4 regions of the Mesorhizobium sp. B2-4-1 genome follow, and region 4 is predicted to be linked to each of the others. Evidence: riboswitches for the same ligand, from Rfam matches in the RefSeq annotation. Region 4 holds a riboswitch; each other region holds the start of a gene.
What was found. A riboswitch is a leader RNA that binds a small molecule or an ion and turns the genes downstream of it on or off. The one in region 4 is predicted to bind cobalamin.
Positions count from the first base shown of each region.

Region 1 (5,109 bases), on a different contig from region 4:
AATCCTGGTTGGCCGACGCAATCAGCAGCAGGAATGCCAGCACGGAGATGATGGTGGTGGGCACGACGATCCATGTCTGGCCGAGGCGGTCGACCAGCCTGGAGATCTGCGGCGCCAGGAAAGCGTTGGCCAGCGCGAATGTCGCCGAGACGGCACCCGCCAGCCAGTATTCGCCACGCGTCTGCGACAGCATCGCCACGATGCCGATCGGCGCCATGGCGATCGGCAGGCGCGCCATGAAGCCTGCAGCGGCAAAGCCCTTGGCGCCAGGGGCTCGAAAGATCTCGGAATAGGGGTTCTGCATGGTCCGTTCCTCGACAAAAGGCGATTCGGAAATTACATACGACGCGTATGAATACTAAATAGATCATACGTCGCGTATGTCAATTGGCATACGTGACGTATGTGGATAAGGCCAGAAGAGATGCACAAGCCCCGCAGGGAAATGATCGCCGAAACGCGCGCCAAATTGATTGCCGCGGCCCGGCATGCGTTCGGAACGATTGGTTATGCCGAGGCATCGATGGATGATTTCACCGCATCGGCCGGGCTGACGCGCGGTGCGCTCTATCATCATTTCGGGGACAAGAAGGGGCTTTTGCAGGCGGTTATCGCCGAGATAGACGCCGAGATGGCGGCACGAGTGAATGAGGTTGCAGCGAAAGCACCGACCCGCTGGCAAAGCTTCGTCGACGAATGCACGAGCTACATCGAAATGGCGCTGGAGCCGGAAATCCAGCGCATCATGTTTCGGGACGGTCCGGCCGTGCTGGGGGATCCCGCGCAATGGCCGAACGCCAATGCCTGCGTCGCGTCGATGACCGATCACCTGACGACGCTGCAGGGCGACGGGGTGGTTGTCCCGGGCGTAGACCCCGAGACCGCGGCACGGCTGATCAACGGGGCGAGCAGCCAGGCGGCGCAGCGGATCGCCAATTCGAACGACCCGGAAGCGACGTCGAAGACCGTGGTGGCGGCATTCAAGCAACTGCTCGAAGGATTGTTGAGGAAGGATGCCGGAGCCGCCTGACGACGGCAGGCCGCCGGCAGCTCTGGGCATGCCGTATCGGCAATCAAATCAAGAGTTTGTCAGACTTTTCGCATGTTGCCGCCTTGAGGCGTGCGATCGTTGATTTGAGCGGAACTTCGCCCTGTCCGCAAAACGTCTCGCTCATGATCAGCTCGGGCAGCGGCAGCCGCCGCCCCCAGCCATGTGTTTCGAGGTCCGGTTTCGGCGCGAACTCCGAGACACGGCCGACACAGAGATAGGCCACCGGCGTCACATGCTCGGGAATCGACAGAAGGCCTTTCAACGCCTGCGCCTCGATAATGCTGACCCAGCCGACGCCGACGCCTTCGGCGCGCGCCGCCAGCCAGAAATTCTGCACCGCGCAGACCGTGCTGTAGAGATCCATCTCGGGATTGTGCCAGCGTCCCAGCGGCGAACCCTGTGAGCGTCGGCGGTCGCAGGTGATACAGATATTGAGCGCGCTTTCGCAGATGCCTTCCAGCTTGAGCTTGCGGTAGAGCGCCCGCCGCTCTTCCTCGATCGCCGGCAATTCCTGCTCGCGCGCCGCGAGGAACAGGTCGCGCACCTGTTCCCGTCGTTCGGTGCCACGAATGACGATGAAATTCCATGGCTGCATGAAGCCGACCGATGGCGCGTGATGGGCGGCAAGCAGCAGCCGCGCCAAGACCTCGTCGTCTACGGCCTCTGATGTAAAATGGCTGCGGACATCGCGCCGCGTGAACATGGCGCGGTAGACCGCATCGCGCGCCATCTGGTCGAATCCGTCACCCACGGGGATGGTCATATTGTCCGGCATCGCTTGTCCCCTTGCGATTGCAATCAACTGCCGTCCGCCTGACCATGCGGATGACGATGCCTGCCAGGCCGGTCTTCTGGCTCGGGATCAACCCGCATCCGGCGCCTTCCCGTCATCGACAGTGGCATTTACCGGCGCGGTCCCCCTTACAGCGTTGGGCACGCCACGGTATCAAACCGTGTTCCCGATTCTCCCGCTCGCGGCGGGCACCAGGCAGTGGCCGGGACTTTACGACGAAGCCCCTGCGCCGCCAATCCCCGCGGCGACGCGAATGGACGCAGGCGCGATTTTCCCCAGCCATCAGGCCGCAATGCATGGCCATCGCCGCGCCGGGGCACTAGATAGGGAGCATGGCCACTCGTCTCTACACCCATCCGATCTTCCTCGAGCACATCACGCCACCCGGCCATCCGGAGCGGCCGGACCGCTTGCGCGCCATTGAGCGCGTGCTCGACGACGAGGCTTTTGCCGCGCTCGACCGCCTCGAGGCGCCACAAGGCGATGAGGTCACCATTCTCTACGCGCATCCCGAGGATTTCGTCGAGCGGGTACGCGCCGCCATTCCCGAGACGGGCATCGCCCGCATCGATGCCGACACAACGGCCAGCCCGAAGAGCTGGCAGGCGGCGATCACCGCGATCGGAGCCGCCAACGCCGCCGTCGACGACGTCTTTGCCGGCAGGGCAGACAACGTTTTCGTCGCCGCCCGGCCGCCCGGCCATCATGCCGAGAAAGCGACCGCGATGGGCTTCTGCCTGTTCAACACGGCGGCCATCGCCGCACGTTATGCACAGCGCAAACACGATATCGAACGTGTCGCCATCGTCGACTGGGACGTGCATCACGGCAACGGCACGCAGGATGTTTTCTGGGACGATCCGTCCGTGCTTTATTGCTCGACGCACCAGATGCCGCTCTACCCCGGCACCGGAGCAAAGAACGAAACCGGCGCCGGCAACATCGTCAACGCGCCGCTTGCGCCGCAGACCGGCAGCGAGGCGTTCCGCGATGCCTTCCTGTCGCGCGTGCTGCCCTCGCTCGACAATTTTGCACCCGACCTGATCATTATTTCGGCCGGCTTCGATGCGCATCATCGCGACCCGCTGGCCGAGATCAACCTGACCGAGGATGATTTCGACTGGGCGACCGGCCAACTCATGCAGCGCGCGGCGCGCCACAGCGGCAACCGGCTCGTCAGCCTGCTCGAGGGCGGCTACGATCTGCAAGGATTGGCATTTTCGGTCGCCGCCCATGTCGGGCGACTGATGAAAGGATGAATGATGGCTGGTGAAACCAACGAAGACGTCAAGGCGATGAGCTTCGAACAGGCTCTCGACGCGCTGGAGAAGATCGTCGATGATCTGGAGCGTGGCGATGTGCCGCTCGACCAGTCCATTAGGATCTACGAGCGCGGCGAGGCGCTGAAGGTGCATTGCGACCGGCTGCTGAAGGCGGCCGAGGACAAGGTGGAGAAGATCAGGCTGTCCCGCGACGGCAAGCCGGTCGGGACGGAGCCGCTGGACGCGGATTGAGGCACGCAGCCGTCTCTCTGGTTTTTGACATGATCATGATTGAGGATAGAACGCGTCCCGATTGAAACGGCTCCAGGACAAGAGGAGATACGGAAGCGATGTGCAGAAACATCAAGACCCTGTTCAATTTTGATCCGCCGGCGACCAACGACGAGGTGCGCGATGCAGCCCTTCAATTCGTTCGCAAGCTGAGCGGAACGACGCGGCCTTCGAAGCAGAACCAGCACGCATTCGACCATGCCGTCGAGGCCATCGCGGCGTCGGCGCGCGAGCTTCTCGATTCGCTTGAAACCAACCAGCATCCGCGCAATCGCGAGGAGGTTGCGGCCAAGCTGCGGGCGAAGGCGGCGATCCGCTTTGCCTGATCTGGCCAAAGCAGCCATCGGCCGCTGACAAGGAGAGTTCATGAGCTTCTTTCCCGGGAAGGATCCTGAAGCCGGCGATGCCTTTGCCAGCGACCAGATCGAATTGATGGTCATTCCGAACGCCAAGGACATTGGCGGTTTTCAGGTTCGCCGCGCCTTGCCGACTGCCAAAAGGCGGCTGGTCGGTCCCTTCATCTTCTTCGACCGCATGGGCCCGGCCATCCTGCGTGCCGGTCAGGCGCTCGACGTCCGGCCGCATCCTCATATCGGCCTGTCGACGGTCACCTACCTGTTCGACGGCAGGATCAGGCATCGCGATTCGCTCGGCACCGAGATGGTGATCGAGCCGGGTGACGTGAACCTGATGACCGCCGGCCGCGGCATCGTCCATTCGGAGCGCACGCCGGAAGAACTGCGCGGCGCGCCGATGTCGATCTCGGGGCTGCAGACATGGTTGGCGCTGCCGGACGGCAAGGAGGAAGTGGCGCCGGTTTTCGAAAACACCGCTGTCGCGCGGCTTCCCGACATCGACGCGGAAGGCGTCAGCGGCCGCATCGTTATAGGCGATTTCCAGGGGCTGCGTTCCCCGGTGCGAGCCGATTCCGAGACGCTCTACGCCGACCTCAGGCTGGCGCCCGGCGCCAGCGTGAAAATCCCTGCTGACGCGGAAGAACGCGCCATCTATACGCTGGAAGGCGAGGTCTCGATTTCCGGCGACGTGTTTCCGGCGGAACGGCTTCTGGTGTTCCGGCCCGGCGACGAGATCGTCGTATCCTCACAGGCTGGTGCCCATTTCATGCTTTTCGGCGGTGCCTCGCTGGGCTCGAAGCGCTACATCTGGTGGAATTTTGTCTCGTCCTCCAAGGAGCGCATCGAACAGGCCAAGCAAGAATGGAAGACCGGCCGCTTCGACATCGTTCCCGGCGATGAGGAAGAGTTCATTCCACTGCCGGAAGGCTGAGGAAGTCGACGACGGGGCGTGCCTTTCGCGTCATTTGGCAGGCATTTACTTTCGCCTGCCGGCGGCCTATCCCGCGCATGAACAGAAGCTTGGGCCTACCCGTGAACGCAACGCCGCATACGCCGCTTCTCGACAAGGTCCGCATCCCGGCCGAGCTGCGCACGCTTTCCGAAAGCGAATTGCCGCAACTGGCATCGGAGCTTCGCCTCGAACTGATCGACGCGGTGTCGCGCACCGGCGGTCATCTCGGCGCCGGGCTTGGCGTGGTCGAACTGACCGTGGCGCTGCACTATGTCTTCAACACGCCCGATGACCGGTTGATCTGGGATGTCGGCCACCAGGCCTATCCGCACAAGATCCTGACCGGGCGCCGCGATCGCATCCGCACCCTGCGGCAGGAGGGCGGCCTCTCCGGCTTCACCCGC
Region 1 covers NZ_VFVN01000006.1:415,433-420,541, forward strand. Annotated here, with positions in the region: gene FJ949_RS18440 (MFS transporter) at 1-304, opposite strand, end outside; gene FJ949_RS18445 (TetR/AcrR family transcriptional regulator) at 425-1,030, shown strand; gene bluB (5,6-dimethylbenzimidazole synthase) at 1,074-1,826, opposite strand; cobalamin riboswitch at 1,875-2,055, opposite strand; gene FJ949_RS18455 (histone deacetylase family protein) at 2,177-3,103, shown strand; gene FJ949_RS18460 (exodeoxyribonuclease VII small subunit) at 3,107-3,358, shown strand; gene FJ949_RS18465 (DUF2277 domain-containing protein) at 3,457-3,723, shown strand; gene FJ949_RS18470 (pirin family protein) at 3,764-4,684, shown strand; gene dxs (1-deoxy-D-xylulose-5-phosphate synthase) at 4,762-5,109, shown strand, end outside.
Region 1: linked by a shared signal. The riboswitch ahead of bluB (5,6-dimethylbenzimidazole synthase) and the one ahead of FJ949_RS06435 (ABC transporter ATP-binding protein) in region 4 are both predicted to bind cobalamin.

Region 2 (5,109 bases), on a different contig from region 4:
AGATCGACCGGCTCGGCGAGATCGTCGAGCGAGGCGGATGTGGTGGTGAGGATGTGCATCGCGGTCGGTGTTGCCTCAGCCGGCGAGGATATGCTCGATCGCCGGGCGGTTCAGCCCCTTGAGGCCGATGACGACCAGGCGCGAGCGGCGGTCGTCGTCAGCCGTCCAGGCGCGGTCGTAGTAATGATTGACGCGCGGACCAACGGCCTGGAGCAAAAGCCGCATCGGCTTGCCGCCGACCTCGACGAAGCCTTTCACCCGCAGCACGTTCTCCTGTTCGGCGGCGGTGGCGACGCGCTTTGCCAGGTCGTCCGGGTTGGCGATCGAGGGGATGTCGACGATGAACGTATCGAAGTCGTCGTGCTCGTGGTCGAAGGCGCCGTCATGATGGGACTTGCGGTTCTCGATGTCGTCCTCGACGGCGAGGCCTAGCCCGAGCAGCACGGACGGATCGACCTTGCCATGAGCCGTCGGCACGACCTTCACGGCGCGGGCGGAGTGTTCGCCAATGATGGCGTTGGCGCGAGCCGAACCTGCGGCATCCATCAGGTCGCTCTTCGACAGGATGATGAGGTCGGCGCAGGCGATCTGGTCCTCGAACACCTCCTCGACGGGGTCGTCATGGTCCAGTGTCTGGTCCTGCGCGCGTTGCGCCTGCAGGGCGTCCATGTCGTTGGCGACGCGCCCCTCGGCGAGTGCCGGACCGTCGACCACGGCGATCACGCCGTCGACTGTCACCCGGCTCTTCACCGTCGGCCACTGGAAGGCCTGGACCAGCGGCTTGGGCAGAGCCAAACCTGAGGTTTCGATCAGGATGTGGTCGACTTTCGGCGTCAGCGACAGGATCTGGTCGAGCGCCGGGACGAAATCGTCGGCGACGGTGCAGCAGATGCAGCCATTGGCCAGTTCGACGATGTTTTCCTCCGGGCAGGTGTCGATGCCGCAGCCCTTGAGTATCTCGCCGTCGATGCCGATGTCGCCGAATTCGTTGACGATGATGGCGATACGCTTGCCGCCCGCGTTTTCCAGGAGATGGCGGACCAGCGTGGTCTTGCCGGCACCCAGGAAGCCGGTGACGACGGTACAGGGGACGCGGGAGAGAGTGGCGGCGGAAACTGCGGCGGTCATGATCAGTCCTTCAGCATGTCGAGGGGAGGAATGCGGGCGACGAGGCCGCGCTTGAGGGAATCCGGACGGCCGCGCCACGGAATGAGGCCGTTGGTCGAAGCGGCGAAGAGTTTCGCGCCGGTGACGAGATCGGCGCCGCTGGCGATGTTCAGGTCGCCGAAGACATAACTCCAGCAGCCGTCGCGAAGAATCGCGGCACTGAGACGGCGCTTGCAGTTGCCGAGGCATTCGACGGTGCGGACACGGACATTGTCGGCCGTTGCGGCTTGGCGCGTATCTTGAGCCAAAACTTCGCCGGCGCGGGGATGGGCATCGGAACCGGTCTCGTCGCGGCAGGAAGCGCAGATGATGACAGTGACGCCGGCCAAGGCGTCGCTATCGCCAGACAAGTCGCTATCGCCAGACAAAATGTCCGCTGTTTCAGCCGGGAAACTGCTGTCGCGTTCCAAATCGGGCTCCTTGCCCGGAAAACCCGCCGGGCGATCGGATTCTTATGTCTCAGACGGCAGGTCTCCTGGCTCGCGGGTCATCGCCTTCGTGCCGCCTTCCCGGGACCGTCCCAGTGGTTTTCGGCCTTGGCTCGTCGCTTACAGTTGCGGGGACAGCCGCGGATTTGAAATCGAGATTTCGCACCGCATTCCCTCTTGGCTCCTCCCTTTGCCGAGAGGAGACCGTCTGGAATGGATTTAGGCTCTTGCAGGCGGCGGTGTCAACGCGCGTCTACGACACGGCAATGTCGGCGAGCGGCTGCCCAAGGTCGCCGGCGGGCGTAACCTCGATCCGTTCGAGGCCGAGCCAGCCCTGCATCTGCGTCAATTCCTGGAAGAGTTGCGCGGCGGTTTCAGGCGGCGCGCCGGGCTCGGCATAGGCCGCGTGGACGCGTAGCACGCTGGCCGGCCGGTCGGCCTTGAGGTCGACGCGCGCCACGATCCTGTCGCCGAGCAGGAACGGCAGGACGTAATAGCCGTATTGCCGTTTTTCGGCAGGGGTGTAGATTTCTATGCGGTAGTGGAAATCGAACAGCCGCTCCGTGCGCGAGCGCTCGAAAACGACCGGATCGAACGGCGCCAGCAAGGCGCGGGCCTCGATTTTTCGTGGAATACGGGCCTCCTTATGGAGGTAAGCCGGTTTGTTCCAGCCCTCGACACGCACCGGCACCAGCTCGCCTGTTTCAACCAGCTCCTCCAGCCGGCCCTTCATGTCGGCCGGCGACAGGCGGAAATAGTCGCGCAGGTCGCTTGCTGTCGCGACGCCATGAGCGCGGGCGGATATCCGCAGCAATTCCCGATGCGCGTCCTCGGCTGACGGCACCGGCAGATCGAGGATCGCCTGCGGCAGCACGCGCTCGGGCAGATCGTAGAAGCGTTCGAAGCCACGGCGGTGCGCGGTGGTGATGCGTCCTGCCCAGAACAGCCATTCGAAGGCATGCTTGGCGTGGCTCCAGCCCCACCAGCCGCCGGATCCTTTCTGGCCTTCGAGCGCGGAAGCGGCGATCGGGCCGCGCTCCGCGACCTCGCGGTAGATCTCTTCTATATAGGCGGCGTGCTCACGGCCCCATTTGGCCAGGCCCAGATACATTTCATCGCCACGCTCGGCGCGCTGCATGCGCCAACGCATCAACGGATAGGTCTCGACCGGCAGGAAGGAAGCCTCGTGCGCCCAGTATTCGAAAACCGTGCGCTTGCGCGTGACGGCGGCGTTGTCGAGCAAGGCGAACGGGTAGGGACCAAGGCGCGAATAGAGCGGCATGTAATGAGCGCGCACCACCGCGCTGACGGAATCGATCTGCAGCAGGCCGGTACGCGAGAGCACGCGGGCGAAGTGGCGTCGGTCGGGCGTGCCGGCGGGGCGGGGATCAGTGAACCCTTGGGCGGCGAGCGCGATACGCCGGGCCGTGGCAAGCGAGATCTTTTCCTTCATTCGGATGCGACTCTGATGGCTTGTTGAGCGTCGTTCGGACAGTTGATTCCGGCCATGCTAGCAGGGTTTTGGCGGCAACTCTGTCAGGAGAGAAAAGTGGAGTAAAAAGCGAAGGAAATCAGACAGGAGCGGATCGGACCAGTTTCTTCCCTTATGCCGTCCAGGCCAGTGTTTTGAACAAGGTTTGACTTGCTTCGCCGGAAGCGCTGCGCTAACCCTCGCCGCGTTGCAGCAAAGGCCCCTTAAAACGGTTCAGCGGTTAAACTGTCACGCTTCCGAAATGGGGTCTGGTGCTGTAATCAAAATGGATTGGCGCCAACGGAAAGCCGCAGCATGAACGCACTTCTCAGTTCGTACCTGCCCATCGTCCTGTTTATCGCAGTGGCGGCGGCTGTCGGCGTCGCGCTTATCGTGGCGCCGTTCCTGGTGGCCTACCGCAATCCCGACCCGGAAAAGCTTTCCGCCTACGAATGCGGGTTCAACTCGTTCGATGACGCCCGTATGAAGTTCGACATCCGCTTCTACCTGGTGTCGATCCTGTTCATCATCTTCGACCTGGAAGTGGCCTTCCTGTTTCCGTGGGCGGTGTCGTTCTCGAAAATCGGCATGCTCGGTTTCTGGTCGATGATGGTGTTTTTGGCGGTGCTGACCATCGGCTTTGCCTATGAATGGAAAAAAGGAGCGCTCGAATGGGATTGAGCGACAGTTCCGGCACGCTCGTCGCGCCGAAGCCCAAGGGTCTGATCGATCCCAATACCGGCAGGCCGGTTGGGTCCGATGATCCGTTCTTCCTCGAAATCAACAACGAACTCGCCGACAAGGGCTTTCTCGTCACCTCGACCGAGGCGCTGATCACCTGGGCGCGCAGCGGCTCGCTGATGTTCATGACCTTCGGCCTCGCCTGCTGCGCCGTCGAGATGATCCACACCTCGATGCCGCGTTACGATTCGGAGCGGTTCGGTGTTGCTCCTCGCGCGTCTCCGCGCCAGTCCGACATCATGATCGTTGCCGGCACGCTGACCAACAAGATGGCCCCGGCGCTGCGCAAGGTGTACGACCAGATGCCGGAGCCGCGCTACGTCATCTCGATGGGCTCCTGCGCCAATGGCGGCGGCTATTACCACTATTCCTATTCGGTGGTGCGCGGCTGCGACCGCATCGTGCCGGTCGACATCTATGTGCCCGGCTGTCCGCCGAGCGCCGAAGCGCTGCTCTATGGCATTCTTCTGCTGCAGAAGAAGATCCGCCGCACCGGCACGATCGAACGGTAAATCCATGGCCGCATCCCTGAGCGAACTGTCGACCTATCTCGGCGAAAAATTGATTGGCCGCGTCAATGAAGCAGTGTTCGCCTATGGCGAACTCACCATCCATGTCGAACCGCGCGATCTGATCGAAGTGGTGACTTTCCTGCGTGACGATCCGCGCTGCCAATTCATCTCGGTCATCGATGTCTGCGGCGCCGATTATCCGTCGCGGGCCAAGCGCTTCGACGTCGTCTATCACCTGTTGTCGCCGAAGCAGAACGTGCGTATCCGCATCAAGGTGCAGGCCGACGAGGAGACGATGGTGCCGTCGATCACCGGCGTCTATCCCGGCGCCGACTGGTTCGAGCGCGAGACCTACGATCTCTATGGCGTGCTGTTTTCGGGTCACCCCGATCTGCGGCGCATTCTCACCGATTACGGTTTCGACGGTCACCCGCTGCGCAAGGATTTCCCGCTGACCGGCTTCGTCGAGGTGCGTTACGACGACGAAGCCAAGCGCGTCATCTACGAGCCGGTGGAACTGAAGCAGGAATTCCGCAATTTCGATTTTCTGTCCCCATGGGAAGGCACCGATTACGTGCTGCCAGGGGATGAGAAGGCGAAACAGTGAATAGGGAAGTAGTCAGTAGTCAGTAGGGGAAGAATGGAGCAACGGATCGAATCCTATCGGGACTTGAAGGTGTGGCAATCAGCGATGACGCTTGCTGAAGACTGCTACCGTTACACCAAGGAATTTCCGAAGGAAGAGATCTACGGCATGACCTCTCAGATGCGCCGATCGGCGGTTTCGATC
Region 2 covers NZ_VFVN01000003.1:298,383-303,491, forward strand. Annotated here, with positions in the region: gene cobN (cobaltochelatase subunit CobN) at 1-59, opposite strand, end outside; gene cobW (cobalamin biosynthesis protein CobW) at 76-1,128, opposite strand; gene FJ949_RS10000 (DUF1636 family protein) at 1,131-1,577, opposite strand; cobalamin riboswitch at 1,615-1,819, opposite strand; gene FJ949_RS10005 (winged helix-turn-helix domain-containing protein) at 1,849-3,048, opposite strand; gene FJ949_RS10010 (NADH-quinone oxidoreductase subunit A) at 3,382-3,747, shown strand; gene FJ949_RS10015 (NADH-quinone oxidoreductase subunit B) at 3,738-4,319, shown strand; gene FJ949_RS10020 (NADH-quinone oxidoreductase subunit C) at 4,324-4,926, shown strand; gene FJ949_RS10025 (four helix bundle protein) at 4,960-5,109, shown strand, end outside.
Region 2: linked by a shared signal. The riboswitch ahead of FJ949_RS10000 (DUF1636 family protein) and the one ahead of FJ949_RS06435 (ABC transporter ATP-binding protein) in region 4 are both predicted to bind cobalamin.

Region 3 (5,109 bases), on a different contig from region 4:
TCGCCATGTCGGTGGTGCTGCTGGCGGCGGGTGCCGTCGGCGAAAGCGCGCCGCTCGTCACCGGCGCCTTCCTGCTGTGCGGCGCCTTCTTCACCATCGCGCTCGACGCGCTGGGCTCGACCGCCTTCATGCGCTCGGTCCGCTCTTATGAGCGGGCGCAGATGGCTGCGGTCTACCGCACTTATCTCGACTTTTCCGAACTGACGCCGCCGCTGGTCTACTCGGTGGTGCTGGCCTTTTTCGGACTGGGCTCGGTTTTCGTCACGCTCGGCCTGCTTGCGGCGGTCTGCGGTTATGTCACCTGGCGGTATCTGCCGAAGTCGCTGTGAAGCTTACGGCACAAGCGCAGCATGTCGTTCGCGTACCCAATCGTGGAAGCGGTGGAGGTCGTACTCCTCCGGCATCAGCACGCCGGCCTTATGGCGCATGGAGCGCAGCCCTTTCTGGTTGACCTCGCAGATCGCGGCATCCTCCTCCAGCACCTGGGTGCCGAATCCGACGATGTTGTCGATGTCGGTGGCGGCGAGCGCGTCGGGCGCGAACAGCCATTCGGCGGTCAATTCGGTCTGCTCGGGGCCAAGCGGCACCAGCCGTACGGACCTGACATAGTCGACGTGGCCGACGATGAACATCGAGGGCAGGCTGGTGGCGTAGGTCTGGCCGGCGGCGTGCTCGGCCGGCGTCAGGCCCGAAAAGACCGGCCCATGCGCCTGGCCGTCACGTGACCATGTTTCGGCACCCGCCCGCAGCCCGCCGGAAAATTCCGGCGCGTCATTGTCGGCATGGCGGGTCCATTCGGGGTCGTCATGCCGGCCCATCAGGCCGCGGCCGTAGATCGGCACCAGCCGCGACAGGTCCTTGTGGACGCCGGGGCAATGCAGGCATTCGTTGAAGTTTTCCCAGAAGATCTTCCAGTTGCAGTTCATCACCTTGCGCAGCACATGGCCCGATACCAGCGATTCCAGCGGCCAGTTGCCGAGATCGCCGGAGGCCGGGTCGAAGGATGAGTGCGCCGAGCCGGCGGCATCTTCCGCGAGATTGACGAAGACGAAGCCGCGCCAGACCGACAGCGCGACGCGATAGAGCGGATGGTCCGCCTTGTCGAAACCTTCGGGCAGCGTTTTCGATGGCACGCGCACGAGATCGCCGCGCAGCGAATAGGACCATGCGTGGTAGGGGCAGGTGATCAGCCGCGCCTTCAGCCGCCCCTCGCGTTCCTGGCAAAGCTGCGAGCCGCGATGCCGGCAGGTGTTGTGGAAGGCGCGCAGTTCGCCGGTATCGTCACGCAGCACGACGATCTCCTGGGTGCCGACACGGAAGGTGCGGAAAGCCAGCGGTTGGGCGAGATCAGCTTCACGGCAGACGAGCAGCCAGTTCCTGTACCAGATGGCGTCGAGGTCGCGCTGGTAGGCCGCCGCATCCCAATAGGCCGAGGACGGCAATGTCGGCTCGGCCCGGGTGAGGCCGTTATAGGGGGCGTGCTGGCTCCGGACGGGCTGCATGGCTGGCCTCCTGTGAGGATGGCAGCCGACACCCGGCCACGGAAATTGTCAATTGCAGCGGAGCAAGCGGCCGGACGGCGCTAAAGCGCTTGTCGCCGTCGGAATTTGGTTTGCCGGATGCGGCGATTTTCCCTATAGTCACCTTCGTCGTCGGTTCCGATTGGAGCCAAGAGGGAATGCGGTGCGGGCAGATTTGTTGCCCAATGCCGTGGCTGCCCCCGCAACTGTGTGCGGTAGTCCTCTCCATATGCCACTGAAGATTTTCTTCGGGAAGGTGGGGAAGGGCGCTGATCCGCGAGCCAGGAGACCTGCCGGCGACAGGAAACTGACTTCGATGCCCTCGGGTGGAGGGTGAAAGGACAAGACATGAATACCGCTTCCGTCTCCCTCGGCGCCTCCATCTCCTCGCAGTCGCGCCTCCTGCAGCTCGCGCTCGCGGCGCTGCTCGGCGTTTTCGTCGTAGGCTTTGTCGGTTTCTCGCATATCGACGCGGTCCACAATGCCGCGCACGACTATCGCCACTCGATGGCGTTTCCCTGCCACTGATAGGGATTTGACATCATGAACCTGTTTCGCAACGTCGTGTTCATCGCGGCGATCGCAGGGCTCGTGGCCGGTGTCGTTCTCGCCTGCATGCAGGCCTATGCCACCGTGCCGTTGATCCTGAAGGCGGAAGTCTACGAACAGGCCGGCGGCGGCCACCACCACGACCATACCGCACCGGCCCCGACCGACAACAACGCCATGAACTCTGCCGCCCCGGCGGGCAATGCCATGAGTTCCGCCGCGCCGGCAGCCGCTGAAGCTGTTCCGGCTGAAGAGGAAGGCTGGGCGCCGGCCGACGGCTTCGAGCGTTTCGCTTTCAGCGTGCTTGCCAACATCGTCACCGGCATCGGCTTCGCGCTGGTCCTGGTCGCGGTTTCGGAATTCGCCGGCGGCATCGGCAACTGGCGCCAGGGCGTGTTCTGGGGACTGGCCGGCTTTGCCGTGTTCACGCTGGCGCCGGGCCTCGGCCTGCCGCCGGAACTGCCGGCCATGCCTGCCGCCGAGCTTCTGCCACGCCAGATCTGGTGGACGGCGACGGTGGCGGCGACGGCGATCGGCCTTGCCCTGATCGCCTTCCGCAAATCACTGCCGCTGGCGATTCTGGGTGTGGTGTTGATCGTCGCGCCGCATATCGTCGGCGCGCCGCAGCCCGACAGTTTCGAGACGCCGATCCCGGAAGGCCTGCACCATCAGTTCGTGGTGGCGGTGACAGTGACGAACCTGGTGTTCTGGCTCGTGCTGGGCGCTGTCGTCGGCGTGGTGCGTGGACGCTTCACCGGCAGCGCGACGGGCCTGCGCGACAGCTTTGCCTGATCGCGGAAGACTGACCTTCATCATCGGCGGTGCGCGCTCCGGCAAGAGCGCGCACGCCGAAACGCTGATGACCGCCTTGCCTTCGCCATGGGCCTACATCGCCACGGCGCAACCTTATGACGACGAGATGCGGCAGCGCATCGCGTTGCACCGGTCGCGGCGCGGCGAGGGCTGGACGACCATCGATGCACCGCTAGACCTTGTCGGTGCACTCGAGACCCTACCGGAGGACCAGCCGGTGCTTGTCGACTGCCTGACGCTGTGGCTGACCAACCACATGCTGGCCGAACATGATGTAGAGGGCGTATGCCGGCGGCTGGCTGACATGCTGTCGCGGCCGCGCGGACCCTGGTTTGTTGTATCCAACGAGGTCGGGCAAGGCATCGTGCCGGACAATGCGCTGGGGCGCCGGTTCCGCGACGCCGCCGGCCGGCTCAACCAGCAGGTCGCGGCGATTGCCGAGACCGTGCTTTTGATGGTGGCGGGGCTGCCGCTCAAGGTGAAGTGACATGACCGACATCGACGAAAAGGACGAAGAGCGCCACCGCGCCAAGATGGCCAAGCGCAAGGCGGTCCAAGACGCCGAGGTGGCGAGCAAGACGGTCGAAAAGGGGCTGCTGATCGTCAACACCGGCCCGGGCAAAGGCAAGACCACGGCTGCCTTTGGCCTGGCGCTGCGGATGCTCGGCTACGGCAAGCGCGTCGGCGTCGTCCAGTTCATCAAGGGCAAATGGCATACGGGTGAGAAGGAGGCCTTCGCCGCCTTCGGCGACCGCGTCGTCTGGCACGCGATGGGCGAGGGGTTCACCTGGGAGACACAGGATCTGAAGCGCGACATCGCGGCGGCCGAGGCCGCCTGGGCCAAGGCGCTGGAGCTGATGGCCGATCCGTCGATCAGTCTCGTCGTGCTCGACGAACTCAACATCGCGCTGCGTTACGAGTATCTCGATCTGGACAAGGTGGTTGCCGCGCTGAAAGCGCGCCGCGAGGGCCTGCATGTCGTCGTCACCGGTCGCAACGCCAAGCCGGCGCTGGTCGAGGCGGCCGACCTGGTGACCGAGATGGGGCTGACCAAACACCATTTCGCGGCGGGCGTGAAGGCGCAGCAGGGGGTGGAGTTTTGAGAGCTGTTGTCCCCTTTTGTGGATGAGCATTCAAGTCTGGTCGCCAAACGCTTCCAGCAGGGCTCACTTCCTTTCCCTCCGGAGGGGGGAAAGGTGGCGCTGCGAAGCAGCGACGGATTGGGGAAAGGCGGTGATCGAACGCGCGGTCCGCAGACAGGCAGGCGCAACCCGGCGGGTGCGAGAAACGCGACTGCCGAGCTCGTCGACCCCCACTCCGTCTCGGCTTCGCCGAGCCACCTCTCCCCCGATCGACGGGGGAGAGGAAAGGCGCGAACCTGTTGCAGCCCGGCTCCCTTCCTCCCCTTCGGGAGAGAACTCACGGGGGGTGAGATCATGCCAGAATGACGATCGCCGAAACCACGCCGAACAGGGCAATCAGCAAATAATCGGCGACGCGGTAGAGTTTCAGCGCCCGCCTTATGTCGATGCTGTCGGCTTCGCGCCGGCCGCCTTCGCCCATGAACGCGTCGTCGACCGTTACGCCGCCATAGCTGCGCGGCCCGGCGAGGGCCAGGCCGAGCCCGCCCGCCATCGCCGCCTCCGGCCAGCCGGCATTGGGCGAGCGGTGTTTTTTCGCGTCGCGCCGCACCGCCTGCCATGCGGCTTTCGCGTCGGCGCCTTTCACCAGGAAAGCCGCCAACGTGATGAGCAACGCCGTCAGCCTCGACGCCGGCAGGTTGATCCAATCGTCGAAGCGTGCGGCTGCCCTGCCGAAAGTTTCGTGGCGCGGCGTGCGATGGCCGATCATCGAATCGGCGGTGTTGGCGGCCTTGTAGGCGGCGCCGCCGGCGAGGCCGCCGACGCCCGTCCAGAAGGCGGGGGCAACGATGCCGTCGGAAAAATTCTCGGCCAGGCTCTCGATCGCCGCGCGGCAGACGCCGGCCCTGTCGAGGGTTTCGGGATCGCGGCCGACGATGCGCGAGACGGCGGCGCGGCCCATGTCGAGGCCGCCCGAGTCGAGCGCATCGGCGACGGCCTCGACATGCTCATAAAGGCTCCGCTGCGACAGGAACGATGTTGCCAGAAGGGCGGTGATGAACAGTCCCAGGGGAATGAACCAGAGCAGGATCTGCACGCACAGGCCAATTAGCGCCGGCACCAGCACGATGACCAGAAGCGCCTGG
Region 3 covers NZ_VFVN01000003.1:333,454-338,562, forward strand. Annotated here, with positions in the region: gene FJ949_RS10165 (MFS transporter) at 1-329, shown strand, start outside; gene FJ949_RS10170 (aromatic ring-hydroxylating dioxygenase subunit alpha) at 333-1,502, opposite strand; cobalamin riboswitch at 1,637-1,833, shown strand; gene FJ949_RS10175 (CbtB domain-containing protein) at 1,869-2,048, shown strand; gene FJ949_RS10180 (CbtA family protein) at 2,064-2,861, shown strand; gene cobU (bifunctional adenosylcobinamide kinase/adenosylcobinamide-phosphate guanylyltransferase) at 2,854-3,369, shown strand; gene cobO (cob(I)yrinic acid a,c-diamide adenosyltransferase) at 3,371-3,985, shown strand; gene cbiB (adenosylcobinamide-phosphate synthase CbiB) at 4,317-5,109, opposite strand, start outside.
Region 3: linked by a shared signal. The riboswitch ahead of FJ949_RS10175 (CbtB domain-containing protein) and the one ahead of FJ949_RS06435 (ABC transporter ATP-binding protein) in region 4 are both predicted to bind cobalamin.

Region 4 (5,109 bases):
AGGCGATGCGCACGCCCTTGTCGGCCGCGCGTTTGGCCAATTCGCCCCAGACTTCGCGGTAGCGCGGCAGGCTGTCGGTCAGCGGCTTGCCGCGGATGCGGCCGGTAAAACCGCTGACCAGATTGGTGCCGAACAGATGCGCGCTGTCGATCGCCGTTTCCCAGGCCTTGAGCACGCCGCGGTCGGTGTCGCCGCTCTCGAGTGGATTGCCGAACACGCCGATCGAGCTGACGCTGACATCGGCATCGCCGATCGCGTCGCGGATCTCGCCGGCGAGCCGCCCCAGGTCCTTGCCGCCCAGCGTCTGCCAGAAGAAGGGCTGGACGCTCTCGAAACCGAGCGGCAGGATCTGCCTGACATAGGCGGCCGGGTCTTCGAGATTGGCCCGCACCATGGTGCCGATCCTGATGTCGAGAAGCGGGTCCGCCATGGTCATCCTTCCTGCCTGGGGATTTCGATCCGGCGCCCGGTCTCGGCGCTTTCGATCGCCGCGAAAACCATGGCCAGGCTCTTGATATTGTCGGCGCCGCGCGTCTCCGGCTCGGTGCCGGTTTCCACGGCGCGGACGAAATCTTCCATGACGCCGAGATGCCCGCCGATGCGGTCGGCAGGGTCGAGCGGCGGCACCGCTACCGACACGACCTTGTCGAGCAGGCCTTCGCGTTCCGGCAGCACGGCTTCGGCCTTCAACTCGTCATGACCATCCCAGGTCAGGCTGCCGCGTTCGCCGACGATGCGCCAACTGCCTTCCCAACTGGTGCGGAAACCGTCGGCGCACCAACTGCCGCGATAGGTGAACATCTTGCCCTGGCCGAGCTCGAAGGTGGCGCTTGCCGACGATCCCTGCCGGTACCAGGAATTGGCCGGCTCCCATTCCCGGCAATACACTTCGGTCGGCTCGCCATCGACCATGTAGCGGGCGGCGTCGAATGTATGGATCGCCATGTCGAGCAGCAGCACATGGCGCATGCCTTCGCGGAAACCGCCGAAATGCGGCGCAATGAAAAAATCGGCATGGATGCTGGTCGCAGCGCCGATGGCGCCGGAGCCGAGGAAGCGCCGGATGCGCCGGACGTTGGCGACGTAGCGGCGGTTCTGCACCACGGCATGGATGCGCCGGGCGCGCCGCGCATCGTCGATGATGGCGCGCGCATTGTCCGGGCTGTCGGCCAGCGGCTTTTCCGTCAACAGATGACAGCCATGGGCAAAGGCCGAATTCGCCACGGCGCGACGGGCGGCAGGCACGACCACGTCGAACACCGCATCGGGTCTGGTCTGGGAGAGAACGACGTCGAGATCGGTCCCGATCGCGACCCCGGCGAGGTCGTATTCGCGTGCCCGCTGGCGCGCCCTGTCGGCGTCGAGGTCGACGAGACCGACGATCTTGACGGCAGGGGATTGGCTGATGGCCTCGAGCCAGGTTTTGCTCATGGCTCCGCACCCGACCAGGACGACGTGCATCATCCAGCGCTCCTCCGGCCAACCCCTCCTGGCTGGCACCCACGGCAGTCCGTAAATGACTTCCGTAAACGTTTACGATGACACACCCGATGGCATATATTGTCAATCGGATTTGTACCGTCGGCTCTGAAACGCCTTGGCCGCACGACCGGCTGGTGCTAGCCAGAAGCAGGAGGGGGAGGTCTTGGCGTCCAGCATTCACGATCTTGCGCGGCACCTGAACATTTCGATCGGTACAGTCTCGCGCGCGCTTAACGGGCGCGCCGACGTGAACGCCGAGACACGCCAGCGCGTGCTCGAGGCGGCCCGGAAGCTCAATTATTCACCGAACCACTCGGGCAGGAACCTACGCCGCGGCACCACCCATGCCGTGGCTTTCATGCTGCAGCCGCATCCGGGCGACCAGCAGTATGGCGAGCCGTTCTTCATTCCGTTCCTCACCGGACTGCAAGCGACATTGGCCGAGTGCGGGCTGGACCTGATCATCGTCATGGGCGCGCCGGCGGATTATCAACAGGAGCGGCTGCGCCGCGTCGTCGAGACGCGTCGTGCCGATGCCGTCGTACTGGCCTGGACGCGGCGCGAGGACGATCGCATCGACTATCTGAGCAAGGCCGGCTTTCCCTTCGCGACGCTCGGCCGAAGCCGGTCCGGCGACGACAGCTATCCCTCTCTGGATCTGGATTTCGAGAAGGCGGGCGCCGATGCGGTCGACCGGCTGGTTGCGCGTGGCCACCGCCGCATCGCCGCCATCCGGCCGTCGCTTGACCTGAATTTCGGTTATCTGTTTCTGGAGGGTTATTGCAAGGCGCTGCGGCGGCACGGCATCGAAGTCGATCCCGGCCTGATTGTGGACGGTTTTATCAACGAAGCCGGTGGCTACGCGGTGACACCGCAAGTCATGCGGTCGAAGGATCCGCCGACCGCGATTATCTTCAACAACGACTCGATGGCGCTCGGCGGCTGCAAAGCGCTCGCCGAAATGGGGATCAAGCCCGGGCAGGATGTCGCGGTGATCGTCATCGTCGACACGCCGCTCTGCCGTTATTTCTCGCCGGCGCTGACCGGCTTTCGTCCGAGCCTTGACCCGATGGGGCGGCGGCTCGGCGAAATCCTGCTCGCCTCGCTCCCGGCTTTCGCCGGCGCGAAAGGGCCAGAGATCATTCGCGAGGTCTGGCCGCTGGAACTGGTGGCGCGCGATAGTGATTGACCACACGTTTGTATCGTTATAACAGAACATGCATCGACCTTGCCTCGACGCTGCCTGCATCCTAGGCTGCGACTCGTGATGGTCCCCGCGCCGCAAGGCGAGGGGTGAAAAGGGAACATGGTGAGGCCCGATTTTCGGGTCGAAGCCATGGCTGCCCCCGCAACTGTAAGCGGCGAGCAAAATCCGAGAAGCCACTGGCCGGCAAGGCTGGGAAGGCAGGATGGCGCAACGACCCGCGAGCCAGGAGACCTGCCATCTGCATGGGTTGACCGGACGGGGTGTGCCGGGAGGAGACGCGGGGTTCGGTCTTGTCGACCGGTTCAAGCCAGCTTCCTTCCGTCGCCATTTTTGAAAGTGACGGAAGTTGGACGGCTCCATCGATCGCATTCACTGCATTCCCATGCATCGCATCATCGTGTGCACGCTTTGCCGCGATATCGCCACCGAGGTGAATTCAGGCCAGCGTCCGGCAGGATTGGCAAGCAAGACGCTGGCCCGTATTCCGGCAGGCCCTGCAAGGAATTGCCCATGACCGCGCCGCTTCTCGAGGCCCGCGACCTGGCCGCGGCGGCGGATGGCCTGCATCTGGTGCATCCGGTCAGCCTTTCGGTGGCGGCGGGCGACCGTCTCGCCATCATCGGTCCCAACGGCGCCGGCAAGACGACATTGCTGCGCATGCTGTCGGGCATGCTGCGGCCGAGTTCGGGCGAAGTGAAGCTCACCGGGCGCCTGCTGGACAGGATTTCGACCGCCGAGCGGGCGCTGCACATCGCCGTCGTCGGCCAGACCGATCAACCGGATCCACGGCTGGCGGTGATCGATTATGTCGAGCTCGGCCGGGTTCCGCATACCGGCCGCAGGCACAGGAGCGAGGAACGCGACATTGTCGTCGAGGCGCTGCGCCGGACCGGGCTGTTGCCGCTGCTTGGCCGCACCATCGGCTCGCTGTCGGGCGGCGAGCGCCAGCGCGCCCAGCTTGCCCGCGCCATCGCACAGGAGCCGAAGATCCTGTTCCTCGACGAGCCGACCAACCATCTCGACCCGCGGGCGCGCAGCGAGTTGCTCGAACTGGTTGCAGGCCTCGGCATGACCGTGATCGCGGTGCTGCACGATCTGGCGCTGGTGACGCCTTTCGCCACCAGGGTCGCGGTGATGGGCCATGGCCGGTTGCATGTGCTGGCGCCGCCACGCGAAGCACTCACTCAGCAGCTGATCCGCGAGATCTTCGGTGTCGACGTCTTTAGGTTGCGCCACCCGACGGAGGACCGCGAGCTGACGGTGTTCGAGGTTCCGAACCGTGCCGCGCCATCTTCGTGAGCGCAGATCCAATTCCCGTGCAACGAAGGAGCAACATCCGTGAAACGCCTTGCCGTATCTCTTGCCTTCTCCCTGCTGGCCTCTACGGCCTTCGCCTTTCCGGTGACGGTCGACAGCTGCGGCAAGTCGCTGACCTTCGACGCGCCTCCAAAGCGCGCTGTCATTCACGATCTCAACATGGCCGAGATGGCCTTCGCCCTGAAGCTGCAGCCGTCGATCGTCGGCCTGACCGGCATCACCGGATGGTACAAGGTCGGCCCCGAATTCAAGGCCGAGCAAGGCTCGATCCCGGAACTGGCGCCCAAATATCCGACGCTGGAAAACCTGGTCGCTGTCGAGCCCGACTTCTTCTTCGCCGGCTGGTATTACGGCATGAAGCCGGGCGGCGAGGTGACGCCCGATACGCTGGCGCCACACGGCATCAAGACCCTGGTGCTGACGGAAAGCTGCGTCCATCTCGACAAGAACCGGCCTGCCGCTTCGATGGACCTGCTCTATGGCGATGTCGAGAAGCTGGGCAAGATCTTCGGCAAGGAGGCCGAAGCGGATAAGCTCGTCTCCGGCTGGAAGGCGCAGCTCGCCGAAATCGCCGCAAAGGTCGGCGACCGCAGGGGAACGCGCGTCTTCCTCTATGATTCCGGCGAGGACAAGCCGTTCACATCAGGCAAGTTCGCCATTCCCAACGCCATGATTTCCGCGGCCGGCGGCGACAACATCATGGCCGACATGGACACCAGCTGGGGCAACACGGATTGGGAGACGGTGGCCTCGCGCAATCCGCAATTCCTCATCCTGCTCGACTATCAGGATGGCGGCGGCTACCGGAAGCTGCTCGATTTCCTGAAAGCGCATCCGGCAATGAAGGAGATAGACGCGGTCAAGAACGAACGCTTCGTGGCGCTTCGCTATGCCGAACTGACACCCGGACCGGCCAACATCGAAGCGATCGGCAAGATCGCCAGGGCGATGCATCCGGAAGCATTTTAACCGGGAAGATGACTTTGCGGCACAAGGCATTCGTATTGGCCATGATGGCGGCCGCGTCGGCTATGGCCGCGCTCGCGCTGCTATCGATCGCCTATGGTTCGACGATGATCCCGCTGGGCGACGTCGTTGCAGCA
Region 4 covers NZ_VFVN01000002.1:373,279-378,387, reverse strand. Annotated here, with positions in the region: gene FJ949_RS06450 (sugar phosphate isomerase/epimerase) at 1-430, opposite strand, end outside; gene FJ949_RS06445 (Gfo/Idh/MocA family oxidoreductase) at 433-1,464, opposite strand; gene FJ949_RS06440 (LacI family DNA-binding transcriptional regulator) at 1,646-2,671, shown strand; cobalamin riboswitch at 2,734-2,943, shown strand; gene FJ949_RS06435 (ABC transporter ATP-binding protein) at 3,200-3,988, shown strand; gene FJ949_RS06430 (ABC transporter substrate-binding protein) at 4,028-4,975, shown strand; gene FJ949_RS06425 (iron ABC transporter permease) at 4,984-5,109, shown strand, end outside.